Regions from separate parts of the Pseudomonas sichuanensis genome, predicted to be linked through region 2. Evidence: riboswitches for the same ligand, from Rfam matches in the RefSeq annotation. Region 2 holds a riboswitch; the other holds the start of a gene.
What was found. Region 2 has a riboswitch for cobalamin ahead of cobW (cobalamin biosynthesis protein CobW). Riboswitches for the same ligand answer to the same signal wherever they lie in the genome.
Positions count from the first base shown of each region.

Region 1: linked by a shared signal. The riboswitch ahead of LOY51_RS16010 (ABC transporter substrate-binding protein) and the one ahead of cobW (cobalamin biosynthesis protein CobW) in region 2 are both predicted to bind cobalamin.

Region 1 is NZ_CP087185.1:3,563,523-3,571,315, reverse strand. It holds gene LOY51_RS16020 (ABC transporter ATP-binding protein) at 1-514, opposite strand, end outside; gene LOY51_RS16015 (FecCD family ABC transporter permease) at 511-1,527, opposite strand; gene LOY51_RS16010 (ABC transporter substrate-binding protein) at 1,524-2,537, opposite strand; cobalamin riboswitch at 2,651-2,848, opposite strand; gene LOY51_RS16005 (acetyltransferase domain-containing protein) at 2,875-4,041, opposite strand; gene LOY51_RS16000 (hypothetical protein) at 4,264-4,713, shown strand; gene LOY51_RS15995 (ParA family protein) at 5,090-5,866, opposite strand; gene LOY51_RS15990 (DUF2059 domain-containing protein) at 5,993-6,472, opposite strand; gene dgt (dGTP triphosphohydrolase) at 6,647-7,793, shown strand, end outside.
Region 2 is NZ_CP087185.1:3,138,818-3,146,610, forward strand. It holds gene LOY51_RS14185 (magnesium chelatase ATPase subunit I) at 1-290, opposite strand, end outside; gene cobN (cobaltochelatase subunit CobN) at 293-4,054, opposite strand; gene cobW (cobalamin biosynthesis protein CobW) at 4,058-5,125, opposite strand; cobalamin riboswitch at 5,227-5,425, opposite strand; cobalamin riboswitch at 5,486-5,711, shown strand; gene LOY51_RS14200 (CbtB domain-containing protein) at 5,809-5,994, shown strand; gene LOY51_RS14205 (CbtA family protein) at 6,005-6,700, shown strand; gene LOY51_RS14210 (cobalamin biosynthesis protein) at 6,700-7,110, shown strand; gene cobM (precorrin-4 C(11)-methyltransferase) at 7,139-7,793, shown strand, end outside.

The DNA.
Region 1 (7,793 bases), 420 kb from region 2:
CGAGCAGCAGCAGTTGCGGGCGCTGGGCCAGGGCGCGGGCGATGTGCACGCGCTGGCGTTCGCCACCGGACAGCTCGCGCCAGATGCGCTGGCTGAGGTGGCTGGCGTCGACATCGGCCAGGGCTTGCTCGACGATGGCGCGGTCGGCCTTGCCGAAGGGCGCCAATGCCGAGAGCCAGGGTGTGCGGCCCAGTGCCACGGCTTCGAAGACACTGATGGCGTCCTGGGTGTCGGCCTGTTGCTCGACCAGTGCCAGCTGCTGGGCGATGCGCCGGCGTGGCAGTGTCGCCAAGGGTTCCCCGAGCAAGTGCACCTTGCCCGTGGTGGGCGTGCGCAGGCCGGCGAGCAGCTTGAGCAAGGTGGATTTGCCCGAGCCGTTGGGGCCGACGATACCGAGGGTTTCACCGGGGCGCACGGCCAGGTCGATACCTTGCAGCACCTCGCGGTCACCCAGGCGCAGGCTCAAACCTTGGCAGGCGAGCGGGGCGACTTCCAGCGAGTTCATCACGGTCATGGGCGCCCCCGGCGGCTGACCAGGATCAGCGCGAACACCGGTGCACCGATCAGCGCGGTGACCACGCCCACGGGGATCACCTGGCCGGCGATCAGGGTGCGCGAAAGGATGTCGGCGACGATCAGGAACAGCGCGCCCCCGAGGGCGCTGGCCGGCAGCAGGCGGCTGTGGCCGGGGCCGAGCAGCAGGCGCAGGGCGTGGGGGATGACCAGGCCGACGAAACCGATGGCGCCGACGATCGACACCATCACCGCGGTCACCAGCGCCGTGCAACTGATCAGCAGCAACTGGGTGCGGCGTACCGGCACGCCCAGCGAGGCGGCGGAATCGGCGCCGAAGGTGAAGGCGTCCAGTGCACGGCGGTGCCACAGGCACACCGCCAGGCCAAGCACGGCCACCGGCAGTGCCAGCCACACCGACGGCCAGCGCACGCCGCTGAGGTTGCCCAGCAGCCAGAACAGGATGCCGCGCGCCTGCTCGGCGGTGGCCGACTTGGTGATCAGGAAGGCGGTCAGGGCGTTGAACAGTTGCGACCCGGCAATGCCTGCCAGGATCACCTGGGCGTTGTTGTGGCTGCTGGCACTGGCGCGCGACAGCAAGAGCACCAGGCCGAACGCCGCCAGCGCGCCGATGAAGGCGCCGCCGGACAGCGACAGCGCTGCGCCGCCCAGGCCAAGCAGGCCGACCGCCACGGCGCCGGTCGAGGCGCCTGCGGACAGGCCCAGCAAGTAGGGCTCGGCCAGCGGGTTGCGCAGCAACGCCTGCAGCACCACGCCGCAAGTGGCCAGGCCCGCGCCGCAGGCGGCGGCGACCAGAGTGCGCGGCAGCCGGTAGTTCCAGACGATGCCGGCGTCGATCGGGTCGAGGGCGTGGCCGGCCTGCCACAGCTGGTTGGCCAGCACCTGCCAGACCAGGTCGATGCTCAGGCGGGTTTCGCCGATGGCGATGCCGGCGAGCATGGCCAGCAGCAGGGCGGCCAGCGCGGCAATGGCGAGGGGCAGCAGGCGGCTCATGGTTGTGGCGCTTGGCCGTTGGCGAAGGCTGCGGACAACCGCTCAAGGCCACGGAACAGGCGAATGCCGGCCTGCATGGCGTCGGCATCGAGGACTATGATGCGGCCGTTTTTCACGGCGTCCATGTTCTTGGTTACCGGGTCGCTGCGCAGGAATTCGAGCTTCTTCTGGAAGTCGTCGGCGGGGAAGCGGCGGCGGTCCATGCGGGCGATGATCAGCCAGGTGGGGTTGGCTTTGGCCAGGGTTTCCCAACCCACGGTGGGCCATTCTTCGCTGGACTCGACCACGTTGCGCACGCCCAGGGTCTGCAGCATGAAGTCGGCCACGCCCTGGCGGCCGGCGACGTAGGGGTCGATCTCAAGGTCGGCGCTGGAGAACCAGAACAGTGCGCTGGTGCCGGCAAGGTCCTTGCCGGCCAGTTGCTGTCTGGCATGCTCCAGCTGGCCCTTGAGTTGCGCGTTCAGCGCCGTGCCACGGTCCTGCACGTCGAAGATCTCGGCCAGCTGGCTGACGCTCTTGTAGATGGTCTCGACCTTGAACGGCTGCAGGCGGGTGCCGTCGGCGCCGACCAGGTTGTCCTTGCCTTCGCAGTCGGACGGCAGCAGGTAGGTGGGGATCTTCAGCTCGGCGAACTGCTCGCGGGTGCCGACCACGCCCTGGGCGCCGACCATCCATTCGAACTGTACGGCCACCAGTTGCGGGCGTTTGCCCACCACCGCTTCGAAGCTGGGGTCGTTGTCGGCCAGGCGCTCGACCTTGTCATTCTGCGTCTTGAACTCGGGCAGCACGTTGTTGAACCACAGCGAGGTGCCGGCCAGTTTGTCGCCCAGGCCCAGCGCATAGAGCATCTCGGTGCCGGCCTGGCCGATGGTCACGGCGCGCGCGGGCGCCTGGGCGAAGGTTTGCGGCACGCCGCAGTTTTCGACGGTGAGCGGGTAGTGCGTGGCGGCGGCCTGGGCCAGGCCGGTCAGCGACATGGCGGCGAGCAGGGTGGCGATACGGGGCAGCATGGTCGGGCGATCTCCTGTCGAAGGGTGCACGGAATGAGCACGGACAGGCATCGCCAGGCTTCGGGCAGGGCGCCCGAGGCAACTAACGGATGGCCATCCCGGACACCCCGCCGGTTGGTGAACATGTGCCGGCAGGTCTCCTGACTGGTGCGTCCTGGCCCTGCGCCAGCCTTCCCGGACACAAGGTCCAGTGGCATCGATGGCGCGGGCTCGGCACCTACAGTTGCGGGGGCAGTTCCCTTTGGCGCGCGTGTGGCGGCCTGGGGATTCCCTATTAATTCCGAGTGGAAACCGGCGGGCGGCATGGTAGACCATCACCCGCCGGGTGAAAACGCCTTTACAGGTATTTGAGCCAGGCGATGTCGCGCCGGCGTGCCTTAAGGCGGGCGAACCCACGCACCGGCAGGTACAGCGCCGCAGCCAGCAGCACGGCACTCAGCCACACCGCGGCAATGCCGTCGAAGCCGAAATAGTCGCCGTGGTTGAGGCCCAGCAGCGCCACGCAGGCCAGGTAAAGCAGCTTGAGCACGTACAGGTGCAGCAGGTAGAAGAACATCGGTGCGGCGCCGAACACCGCCAGCATGCTGATCCAGCGGGCGGACCCTGCGCGCTCGAAGCCGCGCAGCAGCAACAGGCCGGTGCCCAGGGTAAGGGCGAGGAACAGCAGTGACGGCGGGTATTTGGTGATGTTGAAGAAGCTCATCAGGGTTTGCGTGACACTTGGGTAGCTGTTCCACGGCGCTTCGCCGTAGCCGTTGAGCAGGCGCAGCACGGCGAAACCGAGCAGTGCGGCGGTGCCGGCCAACAGCAAACGGTTCTGGCGCTCGGCGGCATTGCTGGTGCGGGCGAACCACGGGCCCAGGCCATAACCCAGGGCGATCACGCCAATCCACGGCAGCACCGGGTAGGAGGTGCGCAGGCGCAGGCTGTCGGTCGCTTGCAGCCAGCCACGGTCATGCAGGATCGCCCAGGGCACGTGCAGCGCCGACTCCGGGCCGAAATGCAGGCCATCGAGCAGGTTGTGCCCGGCCACGATCAGCGCACCCAGCGCCAGCAGTGCCGGGCGCGGCAGCCACACCAGCAGCGACAGGGCGATCATGCTGATACCGATGGCCCAGATCACCTGCAGGTAGATCACGCTCGGCGGCAGTTGGAAGGTCCAGGCGAAGTTGACCAGGGTGAACTCCAGCGCCACCAGGAACAGCCCGCGCTTGAACAGGAATGCCGAGACGTCGCTGCGGCCTTGGTACTTCTCGCCGTACAGCCAGGCCGACAGCCCGGTCAACAGCACGAACACCGGCGCGCACAGGTGGGCCAGGGTGCGGCTGGCGAACAGGCTGGGGTCGGTGGCGTCGATGCTCATCGGGTCGCTGACCTGGCGATGCAGGAAAAAGGTTTCGCGCACGTGGTCGAGCAGCATGAACAGGATCACCAGGCCGCGCAGGGCATCGATGCTCTGCAGGCGCTGGGTGATCAGGGTGGGGGAGGCGGTGGCGCTGGTCATCGGCAAGGGGTCGCAGGCAGGAATGAATGTCAAATGAAACGTTATCTTATAACTATTTGGCTTGAGCTGAACAGAGGCTTGGGTGGGTAAATCTGCATGCCCGCCTGGAGCGAGTGCCATCTAGTGGCGATTGGCCTGCTCGAGACACTTGTGCTTTAGCGAGCATTGGTGGATACATGCAGGCCGCGTGATGCTGAATGTAATTTGCCGACAAGGACTGCCATGAAACCCACCCATCTGCTACTGGCCTCATTGCTGACGTTGCCGTGCGCCTCGGCCCTGGCCGACAGCTGCCGCAAGAACATCCAGGGCGGCGAGGATTGCCGCTACAGCGACGGCACTACCTCAACCAGCCGCGCCAATATCATGGGCGGCTTCGATACCACCTACAGCGACGGGCGCCGCTCCAGCAGCCGCTCGAATATTCAGGGTGGGTTGGATACGCGCTACAGCGACGGCAGTTCTTCCAGTAGTCGCTCGAACATCCAGGGTGGGCAGGACACGCGCTACAGCGATGGCCGCTCTTCCAGCAGCCGGGCGAATATTCAGGGTGGGCAGGATACGCGCTACAGCGATGGCAGCTCTTCCAGTAGTCGGTCGAATATTCAGGGCGGGCAGGACACGCGTTACAGCGGTGGTAGCGGTGAGCGTGATCAGGGGCGGCGGTGGTAGGGGCTGCTGTGTGTTCGGCTGGGTATCTTCAGCGCCTATGAGATCGAGCGCCGCCCGCGCGGCGCTTCGCGGGTAAACCCGCTCCCACAGTTTGTTTCGGGCCAGTCTTTCCTGTGCCATTACCTGGTCCGCCTTGTTGGTACGACGCGGTTTCAGTGTGGGCGTTGCCGCCGCCCCACATGACTCAAGGCATGCACCAAGGCAGGCACCGGTACTTTCACAGGAATAATTGGCCCGAAATAAACTGTGGGAGCGGGTTTACCCGCGAAGCGCCGCGCGGGCGGCGCTCGATCTTGAGAGCGCTGCAAAATTACCACCCTACGCCTGCCCGCCCACACGCGCGACTAAGTCGGCCACTTGAACCCCCACACCCCCCTCACGCCGCCCGCTCCAGCACATCCAGCAACTCGACAAACTCCTGCGCCAGCCTGTGGCGCGGCGCCAGGTGCACCAGGGGCACGGCCGCTTCATGGGACTCGCGCATCTTGATCGAGTTGCTCAGGTACACCGGCAGCACCGGCAGCCCTTCGCCGCGCAACTGGTCGACCAGGGTCTGGTGCAGGGCGGTGCGCCCGGCGAACTGGTTGACCACCACACCTTCAACCTGCAACGCGGCATTGTGGTCCTGGCGCAGTTCGTCGACCTCGGCCATAACGTTAAGCAGCGCCTGGCGCGAGAAGCTGTCGCAGTCGTAGGGGATCAGCAGGCGCTCGGCGGCCACCAGGGCGCTGAAGGTGTAGAAGTTCAGCGCCGGTGGCGTGTCGATGTAGATCCGCTCGTAGTCCGCCGACAGCTCCACCAGCAGCTTGCGCAGCTTGTTGATCTTGAACTTGCTCTCCAGCTTGCCTTGCAGGTCGGCTAGGTCGGGGCTGGCGGTGATCAGGTGCAGGTTGGCGTAGCGGGTTTCGGTGATGGCCACGCGGTGCTTCTTGCCGGTGGCCGGCGCGGGGGCAAGGGTCTGGCGGAAGAAATCGGCGATGCCCGCCGGGATGTCGTGGTTGACCAGGCCGGTCAGGTAAAAGGTGGCGTTGGCCTGAGGGTCGAGGTCCACCAGCAGGGTGCGATAGCCCTCGGCGGCACTGGCAGCGGCCAGGTTACAGGCAATGCTGGACTTGCCTACACCGCCTTTCTGGTTGAACACGACACGACGCATGGCTGAATCATCCTTGAGGGGAAATGGCAGATCGGGGTCAATCCTATGACCGAAAGGTGACAGTTTTAAGACAAGGCTTGTTACATGTCCCGCCTGCGTCGTGCATCAGGGCGTAAAGCGCCACTGTCATGGAGCGGCTTGCTGCAACGCCTGGAGTTCGTCCTCGACCTCTTGCATGCGCGCTTCGACCAAGGCCTGCACTTTCGGGTCCCTGGCGCTCTCGCGCATCAGCGCGGTCAGTTTTTCGCTCAGCCGCTTGCCTTCATCGGTTTCGCCCAGCGCCTTGGCCTTGGCCGGGTCGCGGGTGGCGGCGACGATGGTGTCGAATTCGCCATCGTCGAAGTTCTTTTCGCTGTAGAGCCGATACAGGTCCTGGCGCTGGTCCTCGACGGTCAGGTGCTTGCGCAGTACCGTCTTGATCTGTTCTTCGGGCAGCTTGGGGTGGGTTACGGCCAACAGCTGCGCCATGCGCCCGATGTTGTGCTCGTAGGCTTCCTGCAGGGGCAGGCTGGAGCGGATCTTTTCGTCGCGGCTGGGTGCCTGGTCGCAGGCGGCGAGGGCGGTGAGCAGCAGCAGGGGCAACAGCAGTCTTGGCAAGCGGGGCATGGGGCAGGGGCCTTGGGCGCAGTGAAGGTGCGAGTGTACTGCATGCGATCTGGACAGGTGCATTGGGATCAAAGCAAGGAAGACGTCTGCGGCAAACATAAAGTTGTTTGACGACTTTTACGTGGTCATCTAGTTATGTCCTTCGGAGATAACATTGGATGAAAGGACGAGGCCATGTACGACAGAGAAGTTATTGACTATGCCAAGGAGCAGGAAGCGCGGGTCGCGGTACTGGAATACCGCGTCCATGCTGTTGACCATGGACGTTCGACTGGGCGCCAGGCATTGATGCGAGATTATGCGCGAATCTTGTACTCATCCTCGTTCCGACGCCTGCAAGGCAAGATGCAGTTGTTGGGAATCGATGCGGGGCGCTTCAATCGCAATCGCCTGACCCACAGTCTTGAGGTAGCCCAAATTGCCCGCTCTATTGCCAGCGATCTGGACATGAAGGAAACCGTGGTCGTCGAGGCGGCTGCGCTGGCTCACGACATTGGCAATCCCCCGTTCGGCCATCATGGCGAGACCGTGCTCGACGAACTTTGCAGTGAGTGTGGAGGCTATGAGGGCAACGCTCAGGCGTTTCGCATCCTGCGCACCCTGGAGCGCAAGCACCATGCTTACGACGGCCTGAACTTGAACGTACGCACACTCATGGCGGTGACCAAGTATTTTCATTTGCGCCGGAGCAATCCGAAGAAATTCCTCTATGACGATGACTACGCGTTCCTCAGTGCCGAGTTGCAAGAGCACGACCTACAAATCGTGAAAAGCATCGACGCCGAAATCATGGACCTGGCCGACGAGATTGCCTACGCCGCTCACGACCTTGAGGATGCCTTGAGCTTCGGCCTGATCAGCCTTGGCGAGATTCTTCATGAATTCAAAATCAGCGAGCGTTTCTGCGAGGCCTACCCAGTTATCGAGACCTTGGCCAAGGAGGTTCAAACCGATGCCATGCAGGCTAAGCGATTAGGCACTTCGGAAGAGTACGCCATGGTGCTGAAAAAGGAGCTGACCTCCAAGATCGTTCACATCCTCTGTTCCGATATCGGACTGGTCGACGGCAAATTGGGCTACAAAGAACACGCCAAGTTGGCTGAGGGCCTGAAGAAACTGCTTTTCAAAGCAATTCTGCGAAAAAAGGATGTGCAGTTGTACGAAAAGAAGGGCGAGCAGGTAATCAGAAAGCTGTTCGAGGTCTACAGCGACCCGCAGTACAACAAGAACAACATGCTTCTGCCGCCGGAACTACGCACGATCAATGACAGCCAGCAACGCGTGGTGACCGACTACATTGCTGGAATGATGGACCTCTACG
Region 2 (7,793 bases):
GCGTGAGCCAGCACGCCCGGGGCGAAGCGCGCCTGGCCCTGGCCCAGCGCGGCGTCCAGGTCGAGGGTGCCAACCAGTCGTTCCTCGGTGGCGCCGAGCGGCAAGGTGACGAACGGCCCATCGCCCAGCAGGTCGGCCAGGCCTCGAGCCAGGGTGCTCTTGGCCATGCCGCGCGGGCCTTCGATCAGCACACCGCCGATCTTCGGGTCGATGGCGGTCAGGCACAGGGCCAGCTTCAGTTCGTCGGCCCCCACCACGGCGGCCAGGGGGAATTGCACAGGTTCGTTCATGTTCAGCAGTCTTCCTCGCCTTCGAGCAACTGTTGCTCGAGGCTCTCGCGGTAGTCGCCCGGGTCCTGCCACAGGCCGCGCTGCTGGGCTTCCAGCAGGCGCTCGGTGAGGTCGCGCAGGGCTTCGGGGTTGTGCTCGCGCATGAAATCACGGGTCGCCGGGTCGAGCACGTAGGCGTCGGCCAGGCCTTGGTAATGATGGTCGTCGATCAGCCCGGTGGTGGCGTCGAAGGCAAACAGGTTATCGACCGTCGCCGCCAGCTCGAAGGCACCTTTATAGCCATGGCGCTTGGCGCCGTCGATCCACTTGGGGTTGAGCGCGCGGGCGCGGATCACCCGGTTGAGCTCTTCCTTCAAGGTACGGATACGCGGCCGGTCGGCCTGGCTGTGGTCACCGTGGTAGCTGGCCCGGGTGGTGCCAGCCAGGGTCTCGGCGGCGGCCAGCATGCCGCCCTGGAACTGGTAGTAGTCGTTGGAATCGAGCAGGTCGTGCTCGTGGTTGTCCTGGTTCTGCAGCACCGCCTGCACCTGGCTCAGGCGCTGGGCGAAACGTGCGCGGGCCGGGGTGCCTTCGTCGCTGGCGCCGTATGCGTAGCCGCCGTGGTTGAGGTAGACCTCGGCCAAATCGTCGCGGCTGTGCCACAGGCGACCGTCGATGGCGTTCTGCACCCCAGCGCCATAGGCGCCGGGCTTGGCGCCGAACACGCGCCAGCCGGCCTGGCGTGCCGCCAGCTCTTCATCCAGGCCGTCATCGAGCAGCGCCTGACGCTCGGCACGCACGCGGGCGGCCAGCGGGTTGAGGTCATCCGGCTCGTTGAGCGCGGCCACCGCCTGCACCGCCGCGTCGAACAGGCGAATCAGGTTACCGAAGGCATCGCGGAAGAAGCCCGAGACCCGCAGCGTGACATCGACCCGTGGGCGATCGAGCAGGCTCAGCGGCAAGATCTCGAAGTCGTCGACGCGCTGGCTGCCGGTTGCCCATACCGGGCGTACGCCCATCAGCGCCATGGCCTGGGCAATATCGTCGCCGCCGGTGCGCATGGTGGCCGTGCCCCACACCGACAGGCCCAACTGGCGCAGGTGGTCGCCGTGGTCCTGCAGGTGGCGTTCAAGAATCAGGTTGGCCGAGGCGAAGCCCAGGCGCCAGGCGGTGGTGGTGGGCAGGTTGCGTACGTCGACGGTATAGAAGTTGCGCCCGGTGGGCAGCACGTCCAGGCGGCCACGGCTCGGCGCGCCGCTGGGCCCGGCGGGGACGAAACGCCCGGCCAGGGCCGCCAGCAGGCCGTCGATTTCGGCAGCGCCGCAGGCGTCCAGGTTGGGGGCGACCTGCTCGACCAGCGCTTGCAGCACCTCGCGCACCGGTTGCCAGTCAGCCTGCCCATCAAGTGGGCAGTCGCCTTCCAGCGCCTGTTCGATCAATGTCAACGCCAGCAGTTCGAGCCGTTCACGGGTATCCCCGGCCGTGCGCCACAGCGCCGCGTCCAGCTGCTGTAGCAGCGCCGGGCGTGGACCCTCCCAGGCCTGGCCGAGGTCGCAATCGAGCGGGTCGAAGCCCAGCCCCAGCGCCCGGGCCAGGGCGCGGATCAGGCTGGCATTGCCGCCCTTGCCGTCACCGCGTTCCACCCGCAGCAGCGCCAACAGCGTGTCGCTGCGCAGCCGGCCCTGGGGCGACTGGCCGAACACATGCAGGCCATCGCGGATCTGCGATTCCTTGAGGTCGCACAGGTAGGTGTCGAGCCGCGGCAGCCACACCGCCGCGTCGTCCAGCTGGCCTTCGAGCTGCAGGTCGCGGTCGATGTGGTTGGCCTTGAGCAGTTCGAGGATGTCGCGCTGCAGCTCCTGGGCACGGCGCGGGTCAAGCAGCTGCGCTTCGTAGTATTCGTCAGCCAGCTGCTCCAGCTGGCGCAGCGGGCCATAGGTTTCGGCACGGGTCAGCGGCGGCATCAGGTGGTCGATGATCACCGCCTGGGTGCGCCGTTTGGCCTGGGCGCCCTCGCCCGGGTCGTTGACGATGAACGGGTAGATGTTCGGCAGCGGGCCGAGCAAGGCGTCTGGCCAGCATTCATTGGACAGCCCGACCCCCTTGCCCGGCAGCCACTCCAGGTTGCCGTGCTTGCCGACGTGAATCAGCGCATCGGCGGCATAGCCGTTGCGCAGCCAGAAGTGGAACGCCAGGTAGCCGTGGGGCGGCACCAGGTCGGGGTCGTGGTACACCGCGCTGTGGTCGACCTGGTAGCCGCGCGCGGGCTGGATGCCGACGAAGGTCAGGCCGTAGCGCAGGCCGGCCACCATCAAACGCCCGCTGCGGTACATCGGGTCCTGTTCGGGCGGGCCCCAACGTTCCAGCACGGCGCGCTGGTTGGCTTCGGGCAAGGCGGTGAAGGCGCTGTGGTAATCGGCCAGGCTCAGGCTCTGGGCACAGGGGCGCTGGTCGAGGTGGTCGAGGTCGTTGGTCACCCCGCCGAGCAACTGGTGGATCAGTTCGGTGCCACTGTCGGGCAGGCCGGCCACCGGGTAACCCTGCGCCTGCAAGGCCTTGAGAATGTTGAGTGCGGCGCCGGGCGTATCCAGGCCGACGCCATTGCCGATGCGTCCATCGCGGGTCGGGTAGTTGGCCAGCACCAGCGCCACGCGCTTCGCCTGGTTGTCAAGGCGCGCCAGCTCGACCCAGCGCCGCGCCAGTTCGGCGACGAAGTCCATGCGTTCAGGGTGGGCCCGGTAGCAGACCACGTCGGACTGGCTGCGCTCGCTGCGCCAGGCCAGGTCCTTGAAGCTCACGGGGCGGGTGATGATGCGCCCGTCCAGTTCCGGCAAGGCGATGTGCATGGCCAGGTCGCGAGCGCCCAAGCCCTGTTCGCTCTGCTCCCAGGCCGGTTGGTTGTCCTGGGCGCAGATCGCCTGCAGCACCGGTACATCGCGGCGCAATGGGCGCAGGTTGGGCTGTTCGGGGCTGGACAAGGCAAAGCCGGTGGTGTTGATCACCACTTCAGCCTGCACTTCATCGAGCCAGGCCTCGACCTGGTCGAGGCAGGCGCGCTCCTTGAGGCTGGCCACGGCAATGGGCAGCGGGTTCAGGCCACAGGCTTGCAGGCGTTGGCAAAACACGTCGATGAAGGCGGTGTTGGCCGCCTGCAGGTGCGAGCGATAGAACAACAGTGGCGCCACCGGCTGCTCGGGATGCCAGTCGGCGTACCAGTCCTGCAACTGGGCGCTGGCCTTGGCCGGGTGGTAAACCGCAGTACGCGGCAACGGCTGCGGTTCATCCCAGGCGTAGTCACGCCCCAACCACTGGCTGGCCAGGCAATTGAACAGGCTGACCGCGTTGGCCTTGCCACCCTGGCGCAGGTAGTGCCAGAGGCGTTCGGCCTGCTCGCCACGCACCGTGCCCAGGTCGGTCAGTTCCGGGTCGGGGCGGTCATCGCCGGGCACCAGGATCAGTTGCACGCCGCGCTGGCTGAGTTCCACCAGTTGCTCGACGCCATAGCGCCAGTAACCGACGCCGCCGTGCAGCGACACCAGGATCACCTTGGCGTGGCGCAGCACCTCGTCTACATACAGGTCGACCGAGGCGTGGTTCTGCACCTGCATGGGGTTGGCCAGGCGCACGCTGGGGAAGTCGTCCGGCAACTGCTCGGCGGTTTCGGCGAGCAGCGCCAGGTGCGAATCGCCGCTGCAGAGGATCACCAGCTCGGCGGGAGTCTGGCCGAGGTCGGCAATGCTGTCGTCCGGCACGAAGCCGCCGGGCTGGGTCCTCAGCAGGTGCATGGGTCAGGCGCCCAGGGACTGGCGCAGGCGCGCTTCCAGGTGCACGGCATCGAGGTCCTGGCCGATCAGCACCAGGCGGGTGATGCGCGGCTCGTCAGTGCGCCAGGCGCGGTCGAAGTGCTTGTCGAAGCGCGTGCCCACGCCCTGGATCAGCAGGCGCATCGGCTTGCCGGGAATGGCGGCGAAGCCTTTGGCGCGCAGGATGCCGAACTCGGTGACCAGTTGCGTCAGGGCATCGAGCAGCAGGCTTTCGTCGGCCTCTGGCAGGTCGATGGAGATCGAGTCGAAGGCGTCATGGTCGTGATCGTCGTGGTCATCGCCGTCGTGGTGCGAATCGTGGTGGGTGCGACGGCCGTCGATGTGCGCCTCGGATTCGGCACCGACGCCCAGCAGCACTTCCAGCGGCAGGCGGCCACTGCTGGCTTCGATCACTTTCACCGCTGGCGGCAGCTCTTCGGCGACTTCGGCACGAACCTTGGCCAGGCCTTCGGCGTCGATCAGGTCGGCCTTGTTCAACACCACCAGGTCGGCGCTGGCCAGCTGGTCGGCGAACAGTTCATGCAGCGGCGACTCGTGGTCCAGGTTGGGGTCGAGCTTGCGCTGGGCGTCGACCTGGTCCGGGTAGGCGGCGAAGGTGCCGGCGGCCACTGCCGGGCTGTCGACCACGGTGATAACCGCATCGACGGTGCAGGCGTTGCGGATTTCTGGCCACTGGAAGGCTTGCACCAGGGGCTTGGGCAGGGCCAGGCCGCTGGTTTCGATAAGGATGTGGTCGAGGTCGCCGCGGCGCGCCACCAGTTCGCGCATCACCGGGAAGAACTCTTCCTGCACGGTGCAGCACAGGCAGCCATTGGCCAGCTCGTAGACGCGGCCGTTGGCTTCTTCTTCAGTGCAACCAATGCTGCACTGCTTGAGGATTTCGCCATCGATGCCCAGCTCGCCGAACTCGTTGACGATCACCGCGATGCGGCGGCCCTGGGCGTTGTCGAGCATGTGGCGCAGTAAGGTGGTCTTGCCCGAGCCGAGGAAGCCGGTGACGATGGTGACGGGGAGCTTGGCCAGTGTTTTCATGTCGCGATGCCCTTGGCAGCAATGGCGCGGGCATGCGGGACGACAGCCTCGGGCGTTGCCGGCCGGGCGCGTTCGCCACCGGATCACCCCGCCCGGTTGATAGTCGAAAACGTTGCGAGGCAGGTCTCCTGGCTTGCACTGTTCCGGCAGCGGTGCCGGGGGGATGGCGCCTTCCCGCGCTTGCGCAGTGGCTGTGCCGATCCTTTTGAGTGCTTACAGTTGCGGGGGCAGCCGCGGCTTGGACCGCGTTCCCGTCTTAGCTCCGGCCTGGGCCGGAGAACCTCGAAGCGGCAAGGCTACGCATCCGCCCGACACCGGTCAACCGCTGGGGCGATTGACGCAAGCCACGCCCCATGATTTGCTAGCGCACTGCGTTCAGGTGCCCCCATTGGGGGTGAAACGGGAAACCGGTGCGTCCAGCGTCTTTAATAGACAGCGGACAAGGCCGGTGCTGCCCCCGCAACGGTAAGCGAGTGAAGCGTCTTGACCACTGTGCCGGTTCAACAGGCATGGGAAGGTGACGCCAATAGATGGAGCACCGCTCCACCTCGCCAGCCCGGAGACCGGCCTGACACCACATCAACACCCCGCGGTGGGCGGGCGCTGTCGTATTCCCTGGGCTGTCCTGCCCGGGAGCGCCGCGCCTGCCCGTTGCCCCAATAAAAGCAGCAGAGGAACGCGTCATGCCGATTACCAGCACAAAACACAGCATCTCCACCCCCGCCACACTCAGCCAGCGCATGGTCATCGCCATCGGCGCCAGCCTGCTGGGCCTGTGCCTGGTTTACTTCGCCGGCTTCTCGCACATCGAGGCGGTGCACAACGCTGCCCACGACACCCGCCACAGCGCCGCCTTCCCCTGCCACTGAGTAGCCCCGCATGATTACCCGTATTGCCCGCACTGCGGGCTTCAGTGGGCTGCTCGCCGCCCTGCTGCTGACACTGCTGCAAAGCTTCTGGGTCGCACCGCTGATTCTGCAGGCGGAGACCTATGAAAGCGCCGCCCCGGCAGCCGAGCACCATGAGCATGGCGAAGCCGCCGCCCCCCACGAGCATGAGCACAGCGCCGAAGCTTGGGCGCCGGAAGACGGCTGGCAACGCGTGCTGTCCACCACCGGTGGCAACCTGGTGGTAGCCGTCGGCTTTGCGCTGATCCTCGTCGCGCTGTATAGCCTGCGCGAGCCGGGCCGGGTCAGCACCGGCGCGCTGTGGGGCCTGGCCGGCTTTGCGGTGTTCTGCCTGGCGCCGACCCTGGGCCTGCCGCCGGAGCTGCCGGGCACCGCCGCTGCCGACCTGGGCCAACGCCAGACCTGGTGGATCGGCACCGCCGCCGCCACCGCCACTGGCCTGGCATTGCTGGTGTTCGGTCGCCACTGGCTGTTGAAGGTACTTGGCGCGGCGCTGCTGATTGTGCCCCACGTGATCGGCGCGCCACAGCCAGCGGTGCATGAAAGCCTGGCACCCGAGGCACTGGAAACCCAGTTCAAGATCGCTTCCTGGCTGACCAATGCCGCCTTCTGGGTGGCCCTGGGCCTGCTCAGCGCCTGGCTGTACCGTCGCTACAGTCAAGCCTGATGCTGGAATCTGCAAAGCCGCCGGCGCTGTATGCCGGCTTTGGGTGCCGCCGGGGTTGCCCGGTGGAGACCCTGGCGGTCCTGCTGCGCCAGACCCTGGCCGAGCATGCCCTGCCGCTCAGCGCGCTGCGCGGCATCGCCAGCATCGCGCCAAAGGCCCGGGAGCCAGGCCTGCTGGCCTTGGCCGAGCGCCTCGGGCTGCCGTTCATCTGTTTCGATGCCGGGCAACTGCTCGGCTTCGAGCCGCTGCTCAGCCAGCGCTCGGCCATCGCCTTCGCCCAGACCGGCTGCTGGGGTGTGGCCGAAAGCGCCGCATTGGCCCTGGCTGGCCGCGAATCGCTGCAGCCTGGCCTGCGCGTACCGCGCCAGCGACTCGGCGGCGCTACCCTGGCGCTGGCCATCGGCGGATAATCCGCCCTTTTACCTGCAAGGACTCCCCATGACGGTCTACTTCATCGGCGCCGGCCCCGGCGATCCGGAACTGATCACGGTCAAGGGCCAGCGTTTGATCCGCCAGTGCCCGGTGATCATCTATGCCGGCTCGCTGGTACCCGCTGCCGTGCTCGAAGGGCACCGTGCCGAGACAGTGATCAACAGTGCCGAACTGCACCTGCAGCAGATCGTCGAGGCCATGCGCCAGGCCCACGCCAACGGCCAGGACGTGGCCCGGGTACATAGCGGCGACCCCAGCCTGTATGGCGCCATCGGTGAGCAGATCCGCCAACTGCGCGAACTGGGCATCGACTACCAGATCATCCCCGGCGTGACGGCCACCGCCGCCAGCGCCGCGCTGCTGGGTTGCGAGCTGACCCTGCCAGAGGTGTCGCAAACGGTGATCCTGACCCGTTACGGCGACAGCTCACCGATGCCGGCCGGCGAACAACTGGCCGACTTGGCCCGGCATGGCAGCACCCTGGCCATCCATCTGGGCATCAAGAACCTGGCGCGGATCGTCGAGGAACTCCTGCCCCATTACGGCGCCGACTGCCCGATCGCCGTGGTCCATCGCGCCACCTGGCCCGATCAGGACTGGGCCAGGGGCACCCTGGCGGACATCGTCGAGCGCGTGGCCAGCAAGGGCTTCCGGCGCACGG